2 regions of the Streptomyces sp. NPDC003943 genome follow, and region 2 is predicted to be linked to the other one. Evidence: predicted binding sites of a transcription regulator. Region 2 holds the regulator's gene; the other holds the start of a gene.
What was found. The regulator HrcA, encoded in region 2, represses chaperone genes, less so after heat shock. The targets are predictions, from matches to a motif close to TTNGCACTCNGNNNNNCNGAGTGCNAA.
Positions count from the first base shown of each region.

Region 1: groL (chaperonin GroEL) is a predicted target of HrcA. The motif match lies at 1,937-1,963, and genes of this name have one in related genera.

Region 1 covers NZ_JBSGIW010000027.1:35,163-39,578, reverse strand. Annotated here, with positions in the region: gene thrC (threonine synthase) at 1-820, shown strand, start outside; gene ACWEV0_RS14220 (MoaD/ThiS family protein) at 847-1,122, shown strand; gene ACWEV0_RS14215 (cold-shock protein) at 1,562-1,768, shown strand; gene groL (chaperonin GroEL) at 2,129-3,751, shown strand; gene ACWEV0_RS14205 (carboxypeptidase-like regulatory domain-containing protein) at 3,857-4,416, opposite strand, start outside.
Region 2 covers NZ_JBSGIW010000109.1:18,619-23,034, forward strand. Annotated here, with positions in the region: gene hemW (radical SAM family heme chaperone HemW) at 1-166, shown strand, start outside; gene ACWEV0_RS31610 (DUF3097 domain-containing protein) at 451-1,254, opposite strand; gene ACWEV0_RS31615 (MBL fold metallo-hydrolase) at 1,265-1,987, opposite strand; gene hrcA (heat-inducible transcriptional repressor HrcA) at 2,144-3,163, shown strand; gene dnaJ (molecular chaperone DnaJ) at 3,164-4,303, shown strand.

The sequences.
Region 1 (4,416 bases), on a different contig from region 2:
CGTCGGCGCCGCCGCCGCCCGGGCCGGCTTCCGCTCCTGCGTGTTCATCCCGCACGACCTGGAGCAGGGCAAGGTCGTCATGGCCGGCGTCTACGGCGGCGACCTCGTCGCCATCGAGGGCAACTACGACGACGTCAACCGCTTCTGCTCGGAGCTCATCGGCGACCCGCTCGGCGAGGGCTGGGGCTTCGTCAACGTCAACCTCCGCCCGTACTACGGCGAGGGCTCCAAGACGCTGGCGTACGAGATCTGCGAGCAGCTCGGCTGGGTCATCCCGGACCAGCTGGTCATCCCGATCGCCTCCGGCTCCCAGCTCACCAAGATCGACAAGGGTCTGCAGGAGCTCATCAAGCTGGGCCTGGTCGAGGACAAGCCGTACAAGATCTTCGGCGCCCAGGCCGAGGGCTGCTCCCCGGTCTCCGCCGCCTTCAAGGCCGGCCACGACGTCGTGCGGCCCCAGAAGCCGAACACCATCGCCAAGTCGCTCGCCATCGGCAACCCGGCCGACGGCCCGTACGTGCTCGACATCGCCCGCCGGACCGGCGGCGCCGTGGAGGACGTCAACGACGAGCAGATCGTCGACGCCATCAAGCTGCTCGCCCGCACCGAGGGCGTCTTCGCCGAGACCGCGGGCGGCGTGACCGTCGGCGTGACGCGGAAGCTCGTCGAGAACGGCGTCATCGACCCGTCGAAGACCACCGTCGTCCTCAACACCGGTGACGGACTCAAGACCCTGGACGCCGTGGCCGACACCTCTCAGGCGACCGCCACCATCCGCCCGAGCCTCGACGCGTTCCGCGACGCCGGCCTGGCCCACTGACCGCTCCGAGAAAGGCACGCACCGACATGGCCGTGAACGTCCGCATCCCCACCATCCTCCGCACCTACACCGGCGGCCAGTCCGAGGTCGCCGCCGAGGGCGCGACCCTCGCCGAGGTCATCGCCGACCTGGAGAAGAACCACGCGGGCATCGCCGCCCGCGTCCTCGACGACCAGGGCAAGCTGCGTCGCTTCGTCAACGTGTACGTGAACGACGACGACGTGCGATTCGAGCAGGGTCTGGAGACGGCCACGCCGGACGGTGCCGGCGTCTCCATCATTCCGGCCGTCGCCGGCGGCTGACCTTCAACACAGGGCCGGCGGCTGCTGAGCCTTACCCGCGGTCCTACCCGCGGGTACCGAAGTTCCCTGAATTGCCCCTTCCGCAGCAAGAAGCGGAAGGGGCAATTCTGCATGGTTGAGCGCGGTAGAGTTGGGGAAGTCCCCTCCGCTGCGCATGCCAGACGCATATGAGAATGCGCCTCGGCACGACAAGAAGCAGCCAAAGTGCCCGTGCCTTGTGTACCTTCTGCGCACTTTGCCGGGCCCGACTTGCCCCGGAATTCAGCGTAATCTCCCCAATTCCCCTTTCCGGCGTGCCCAGAATTCTCGTCCGATTGACCTGTTGCAGAGGGCAGTTGGGCAGATACATTCAGCCGCGGTCGACGCGTTCCGGCGCAGGGTCTGACCCGGGTCCGCGAAGTGCGGATCCGCGCAAGGGCCAGTAATAGGGGAGTTAGGCATGGCTCAGGGCACCGTCAAGTGGTTCAACGCGGAGAAGGGCTACGGCTTCATCGCGGTCGACGGTGGTGCGGATGTTTTCGTCCACTACAGCGCGATCCAGATGGACGGCTACCGCACCCTTGAAGAAGGGCAGCGGGTCGAGTTCGAGATCTCGCAGGGCCAGAAGGGTCCGCAGGCGGACATGGTCAAGCTCGCCACCGCCTGAGCGCGGCGCGATCGGCCACCGACGCACTTCCGTCGAGGGGCCCGCATCCTGACCGGGATGCGGGCCCCTCGCGCGTGCGCGGGCGCGTACGGGTTACGTGTACGGGTGCGCGTACGGGATCGGGAGCGCCGGTCGTGCGCCCGAGAGGTGGTCGATCCTCCGTAGTCGCTTGCACTCGCATGGGGCGAGTGCTAATCATTGGCGTTAGCACTCTCACGCTGAGAGTGCTTACGAGGATCGGGCAGACGAGGCCGCCGACCGCGTGGGGCAAGGAACCACGAGGACGCGCCGGCCGTCCGTCGCGGGCGTCGGCGCGGTCCTGGAGCGTTATCCACCCCATGTCCGGGAGGACCACTTCACATGGCCAAGATCATCGCGTTCGACGAGGAGGCCCGGCGCGGTCTCGAGCGCGGCATGAACCAGCTCGCTGACGCCGTCAAGGTCACCCTCGGCCCCAAGGGCCGCAACGTCGTCCTCGAGAAGAAGTGGGGCGCCCCCACGATCACCAACGATGGTGTCTCCATCGCCAAGGAGATCGAGCTCGAGGACCCGTACGAGAAGATCGGCGCCGAGCTGGTCAAGGAAGTCGCCAAGAAGACGGACGACGTCGCCGGCGACGGTACGACCACCGCCACCGTTCTCGCCCAGGCCCTGGTCCGTGAGGGCCTGCGCAACGTCGCCGCGGGTGCCAACCCGATGGCCCTCAAGCGCGGCATCGAGAAGGCCGTCGAGGCCGTCTCCGGTGCGCTGCTCGACCAGGCGAAGGAGGTCGAGACGAAGGAGCAGATCGCCTCCACCGCCTCCATCTCCGCCGCCGACACCCAGATCGGCGAGCTCATCGCCGAGGCCATGGACAAGGTCGGCAAGGAAGGCGTCATCACCGTCGAGGAGTCCCAGACCTTCGGTCTGGAGCTGGAGCTCACCGAGGGTATGCGCTTCGACAAGGGCTACATCTCGGCGTACTTCGCGACCGACATGGAGCGCATGGAGGCCGCGCTCGAGGACCCGTACATCCTCATCGTCAACTCCAAGATCTCCTCCGTGAAGGACCTGCTCCCGCTCCTGGAGAAGGTCATGCAGTCGGGCAAGCCGCTGCTGATCATCGCCGAGGACGTCGAGGGCGAGGCCCTGTCGACCCTGGTCGTCAACAAGATCCGCGGCACCTTCAAGTCCGTCGCGGTCAAGGCTCCGGGCTTCGGCGACCGTCGCAAGGCCATGCTGAACGACATCGCCATCCTCACCGGCGGCACGGTCATCTCCGAGGAGGTCGGCCTCAAGCTGGAGAACGCCGGTCTCGACCTCCTGGGCCGCGCCCGCAAGGTCGTCATCACCAAGGACGAGACGACCATCGTCGACGGTGCCGGTGACAGCGAGCAGGTCGCGGGCCGCGTGAACCAGATCCGCGCCGAGATCGAGAACTCCGACTCGGACTACGACCGCGAGAAGCTCCAGGAGCGCCTGGCGAAGCTCGCCGGTGGCGTCGCCGTCATCAAGGCCGGTGCCGCGACCGAGGTCGAGCTCAAGGAGCGCAAGCACCGCATCGAGGACGCCGTCCGCAACGCGAAGGCCGCCGTCGAGGAGGGCATCGTCGCCGGTGGTGGCGTGGCCCTGCTGCAGGCCTCCGCGGTCTTCGAGAAGCTGGAGCTGGACGGCGACGAGGCCACCGGTGCCAACATCGTCAAGCTGGCCCTGGAGGCCCCGCTGAAGCAGATCGCCGTCAACGGTGGTCTCGAGGGCGGCGTCATCGTCGAGAAGGTGCGCAACCTGCCCGTCGGCCACGGCCTGAACGCCGCGACCGGTGAGTACGTCGACATGATCGCCGAGGGCATCATCGACCCCGCCAAGGTGACCCGTTCCGCGCTGCAGAACGCGTCCTCCATCGCGGCCCTGTTCCTCACCACCGAGGCCGTCATCGCCGACAAGCCGGAGAAGGCCGCCGCGCCGGCCGGCGGCGGCATGCCGGGCGGTGACATGGACTTCTGATCCTGACGGATCGGACGTTCACGGCTTCATCGCTTCATCGCTGAACGCGACCGAGGGCGGCACCCCCACTGGGGGTGCCGCCCTCGGGCTTTGCCGGGCCGTCGGTCAGCGCACGTCGACGTAGTCGTTGTACGCGGCCGGCGCGTTGAAGTGCGTGCCGTCACCGCTGTGCCGGATGGTGTACGAACCGTCCACCGTCGCCGTCGTCCGGAAGGTCACGGCGCCGTTCGCCGCGGTGCGGCCGGTCGCCAGCTGCTTCCACGCCGTGGAGCCGCGCGCCTGGAACCACAGGGTCACGGGAGCGTTCCCGTATCCCTTCCACACGCCGCCGACCGCCTGCTGGAGCGTGCCGGTCACGGTCATGGCCGCGCCCTTGCGCACCGGTTCGGGGTTGGCGTTGACGCCGATGATCCGGGTGGCGGTGCGGGTGACGTAGAACGGCTTGCTGACGGAGTCCGCGTAGTAGTCCGACTCCAGGTGGTGCAGCCGGAACCAGCCGCCCCGGGTCCACACGGCGACGCCGAACGCCACGCGCGGGCTGGAGTAGTAGTTCGTCGAGCCGATCCTGCGCCAGCCGGTCCGCCCGTCCGGGGACCACTCCAGATCGGTGGTCTGCTGGGACGAGGTGCCGTTCCACCACTCGTACGGGGAGCGGAGCTCGCCGT
Region 2 (4,416 bases):
CGAGGGGGTCGAGCTGGGGCTGCTGAAGCCGGCGGGCCTGGCGGCGGCGGAGCGGGCGCGGGCGGACGGGCTGCTGGACGGTGCGGCGTACGCGGAGGGGCGGGCGGTACTGACGCTGCGCGGTCGGCTGCTGGCCGACGCGGTGGTCCGGGACCTGGTGGACTAGGCCGCCCCCTGCCCGGCGCCGGGCCGTCGCCCGCCCCAGCCCGTGCGGGCTGCGCCCGCCGTGCCACCCTCGCCCGTGCGGGGTTGCGCCGGACCTGCCGACACCCGTGCGGGCCGCGCCGGGCCTGCCCACACCGCCCCGTGCGGGCCGCGCCGGGCCTGCCCAACCTCTGTGCGGGGGTGGGCGACGCCCCCTGCGGGACGGATGTTCACGACGGGCGGTGGCGGGGCAGCCCTGGCCGGAGCGCGCCCACAGTGGGGGCGCCAGGCGGCTGGGACGGGGCCCTATGGTGCCGTTACGAAGTCGATCAGTTCTTCGACCCGGCCCAGCAGTTCCGGTTCCAGGTCCTTGTACGACCTCACCCGCGACAGGATGTGCTGCCAGGCCGCGCCCGTGTTCTCCGGCCAGCCGAGGGCGCGGCAGATGCCCGTCTTCCAGTCCTGGCCGCGGGGGATGGTGGGCCAGGCGGGGATGCCGAGGGCGGCGGGCTTCACGGCCTGCCAGACGTCGATGTAGGGGTGACCGACGACGAGGACGTCGGGGGAGGAGACCTGGGCGGCGATGCGGGACTCCTTGGAGCCCTCGACCAGGTGGTCGACCAGGACGCCGAGGCGGGCGTCCGGGGCCGGGGCGAAGTCGGCGACGATGGCCGGGAGGTCGTCGACGCCCTCCAGGTACTCGACGACGACGCCCTCGATCCGCAGGTCGTCGCCCCAGACGCGCTCCACCAGCTCGGCGTCGTGGCGGCCCTCGACGTAGATCCGGCCCGCCCTGGCGACCCGTGCCCGGGCGCCCGGGACCGCGATCGAGCCGGAGGCGGTACGGGTGGGACGCACCGGGGCACCGGAGGCGGGGCGGACCAGGGTGACGACCCGGCCCTCCAGGAGGAAGCCGCGCGGTTCCAGCGGAAAGACCCGGTGCTTGCCGAAGCGGTCCTCCAGTGTCACCGTGCCCGCCTCGCAGCGGATCACGGCACCGCAGAACCCGGTCGTGACCTCCTCGACGACGAGGTCACGGTCCGCCGGGACTTCCGGCACGGGCGCCGAGCGCTTCCAAGGAGGTGTCAGATCCGGGTTGTAGCTGCGCATTTGGGGGACGCTACGACACCTCGAAGCGGCGTGCCAGTTCATCGCGCTGGCGTCGTACGAACGCCGCGTCGACCACGGCGCCGTGCCCCGGCACGTACACCGCCTCCTCGCCGCCCAGCGAGAGCAGCCGGTCGAGGGCGGCCGGCCAGCGGGTGGGGATGGCGTCCGGGCCCGCCTGGGGTTCGCCGGACTCCTCGACGAGGTCGCCGCAGAAGACCACCTCGGGGGCGCCGGGTACGAACAGGGCCAGGTCGTGGCCGGTGTGGCCGGGGCCGACGTTCGCGAGGAGGACCTGGCGGCCGCCGAGGTCGAGGGTCCACTCGCCCGAGACGGTGTGCCGCGGAAGCACCAGCGCCTCGACGGCCTCCGCCGCGGCCGCCTCGTCCACCCCGTGCCGTACCGCGTCCGCGCGGAGCTCCTCCGCCTCCCGCCGCAGCAGCGCGTCCACGCCCACCGCGCCGAACACCTCGGCCCCGGCGAAGACCGCCGTGCCGAGCACATGGTCGAAGTGCGGATGACCGAGTGCGATGTGCGTCACCCTGCGGCCGCCCGTGAGAGCCGCCACATCCGCGTGGAGTTCGGCGCCCTGCGCGAGCGTGGCGCCCGTGTCGTACAGCAGCACCGCGTCCCGCCCGGCCACCAGGCCCACCGTGGCGTCCCAGCCCGGCAGCCGGCGGCGCCCCACGCCCTCGCCGAGCCGCTCCCACCCGTACGCTTCCCAGTCCATGTCCATGGCGAGACGCTAACCGTTGCGCCGCCGCCGAGCCCGCCTCCTTGCCAGGAGCGATGTCCGCCGCCGTACACTGGCCGGGGGTTTCCTGGCACTCGGACAGGGCGAGTGCCAAAAGCGGAGCAACCGGAACCGGATCGACAGCTGGAGGTGCGCGCGATGCTCAGCGAACGCAGACTCGAGGTGCTGCGCGCCATCGTCCAGGACTACGTCGGGACGGAGGAGCCCGTCGGCTCCAAGGCGCTGACCGAGCGGCACAAGCTCGGCGTCTCGCCCGCCACCGTGCGCAACGACATGGCGGTCCTGGAGGAGGAGGGCTACATCGCCCAGCCTCACACCAGTGCCGGCCGCATCCCCACCGACAAGGGCTACCGCCTCTTCGTCGACCGACTGGCCGGCGTCAAGCCGCTGTCCACCCCCGAGCGGCGCGCCATCCACAACTTCCTCGACGGAGCCGTCGACCTCGACGACGTCGTCGGCCGCACGGTCCGGCTGCTCGCGCAGCTGACCCGGCAGGTCGCCGTCGTGCAGTACCCGTCGCTGACCCGTTCGACGGTCCGGCACGTGGAACTGCTGTCGCTCGCCCCCGCCCGGCTGATGCTCGTGCTCATCACGGACACCGGCCGGGTCGAGCAGCGCGTGGTCGACTGCCCGGCGCCCTTCGGCGAGACCTCCCTCGCCGACCTGCGGGCCCGCCTCAACAGCCGCGTCGTCGGCCGCCGCTTCGCGGACGTGCCGCAGCTGGTGCAGGACCTGCCGGAGTCCTTCGAGGACCAGGAGGACCGCGGCACGGTCACGACCGTGCTCGCGACCCTGCTCGAAACCCTGGTGGAGGAGCAGGAGGAGCGGCTCATGATCGGCGGCACCGCCAATCTGACCCGCTTCGGACACGACTTCCCCCTGACGATCAGGCCCGTCCTGGAGGCTCTGGAGGAGCAGGTCGTGCTCCTCAAGCTGCTCGGCGAGGCCAAGGAGTCGGGCATGACCGTACGGATCGGCCACGAGATCGCCCACGAGGGCCTGACGTCCACGTCGGTCGTCTCGGTCGGCTACGGTTCCGGCGGCGAGGCAGTCGCCAAACTCGGCGTGGTCGGACCGACCCGCATGGACTACCCCGGAACGATGGGAGCGGTACGCGCAGTGGCACGTTACGTCGGACAGATCCTGGCGGAGTCGTAAGTGGCCACCGACTACTACGCCGTACTCGGCGTACGCCGCGACGCGTCGCAGGACGAGATCAAGAAGGCGTTCCGACGCCTCGCCCGTGAGCTTCACCCGGACGTGAACCCGGACCCGAAGACGCAGGAGCGGTTCAAGGAGATCAACGCCGCTTACGAGGTGCTGTCGGACCCGCAGAAGAAGCAGGTCTACGACCTCGGCGGCGACCCGCTGTCCGCCTCCGGCGGCGGTGCCGGGGCCGGCGGCTTCGGCGCGGGCGGCTTCGGGAACTTCTCGGACATCATGGACGCCTTCTTCGGTACGGCGTCCCAGCGCGGCCCGCGCTCGCGCACCCGGCGCGGCCAGGACGCGATGATCCGCCTGGAGGTCACCCTCGACGAGGCGGCCTTCGGCACCACCAAGGACATCCAGGTCGACACGGCCGTCGTCTGCACCACCTGCTCCGGGGAGGGCGCCGCGCCCGGCACCTCCGCGCAGACCTGTGACATGTGCCGCGGCCGCGGTGAGGTCTCCCAGGTCACCCGGTCGTTCCTGGGCCAGGTCATGACCTCGCGTCCGTGCCCGCAGTGCCAGGGCTTCGGCACGGTCGTGCCGACCCCGTGCCCCGAGTGCGCCGGCGACGGCCGCGTGCGGTCCCGCCGTACGCTCACCGTCAAGATCCCGGCCGGTGTCGACAACGGCACCCGCATCCAGCTCGCGGGCGAGGGCGAGGTCGGCCCCGGCGGCGGCCCCGCCGGCGACCTGTACGTCGAGATCCACGAGATCCCGCACGAGACCTTCCAGCGCCGCGGCGACGACCTGCACTGCACGGTCACCATCCCGATGACGGCGGCCGCGCTCGGCACGAAGGTGCAGCTGCAGACGCTCGACGGCCTTGAGGACGTCGACATCCGCCCGGGCACCCAGTCCGGCCAGTCGATCCCGCTGCACGGCCGCGGCATCACCCACCTGCGCGGCAACGGGCGCGGCGACCTGATCGTCCATGTCGAGGTGCAGACCCCGACGAAGCTCGACGCGGAGCAGGAGCGACTGCTGCGCGAGCTGGCCAAGCTGCGCGGCGAGGAGCGCCCGCAGGGGCAGTTCCAGCCCGGCCAGCAGGGCCTGTTCTCGCGCCTGAAGGACGCGTTCAACGGACGCTAGGCGTTTCTGCCGGGGGTCCGGGGGTCGTCCCCCGGGTGAGCACAGTCAGCCGGGGCAGCAGGGCCTGTTCTCGCGTCTGAAGGACGCGTTCAACGGACGCTAGGCGTTTCTGC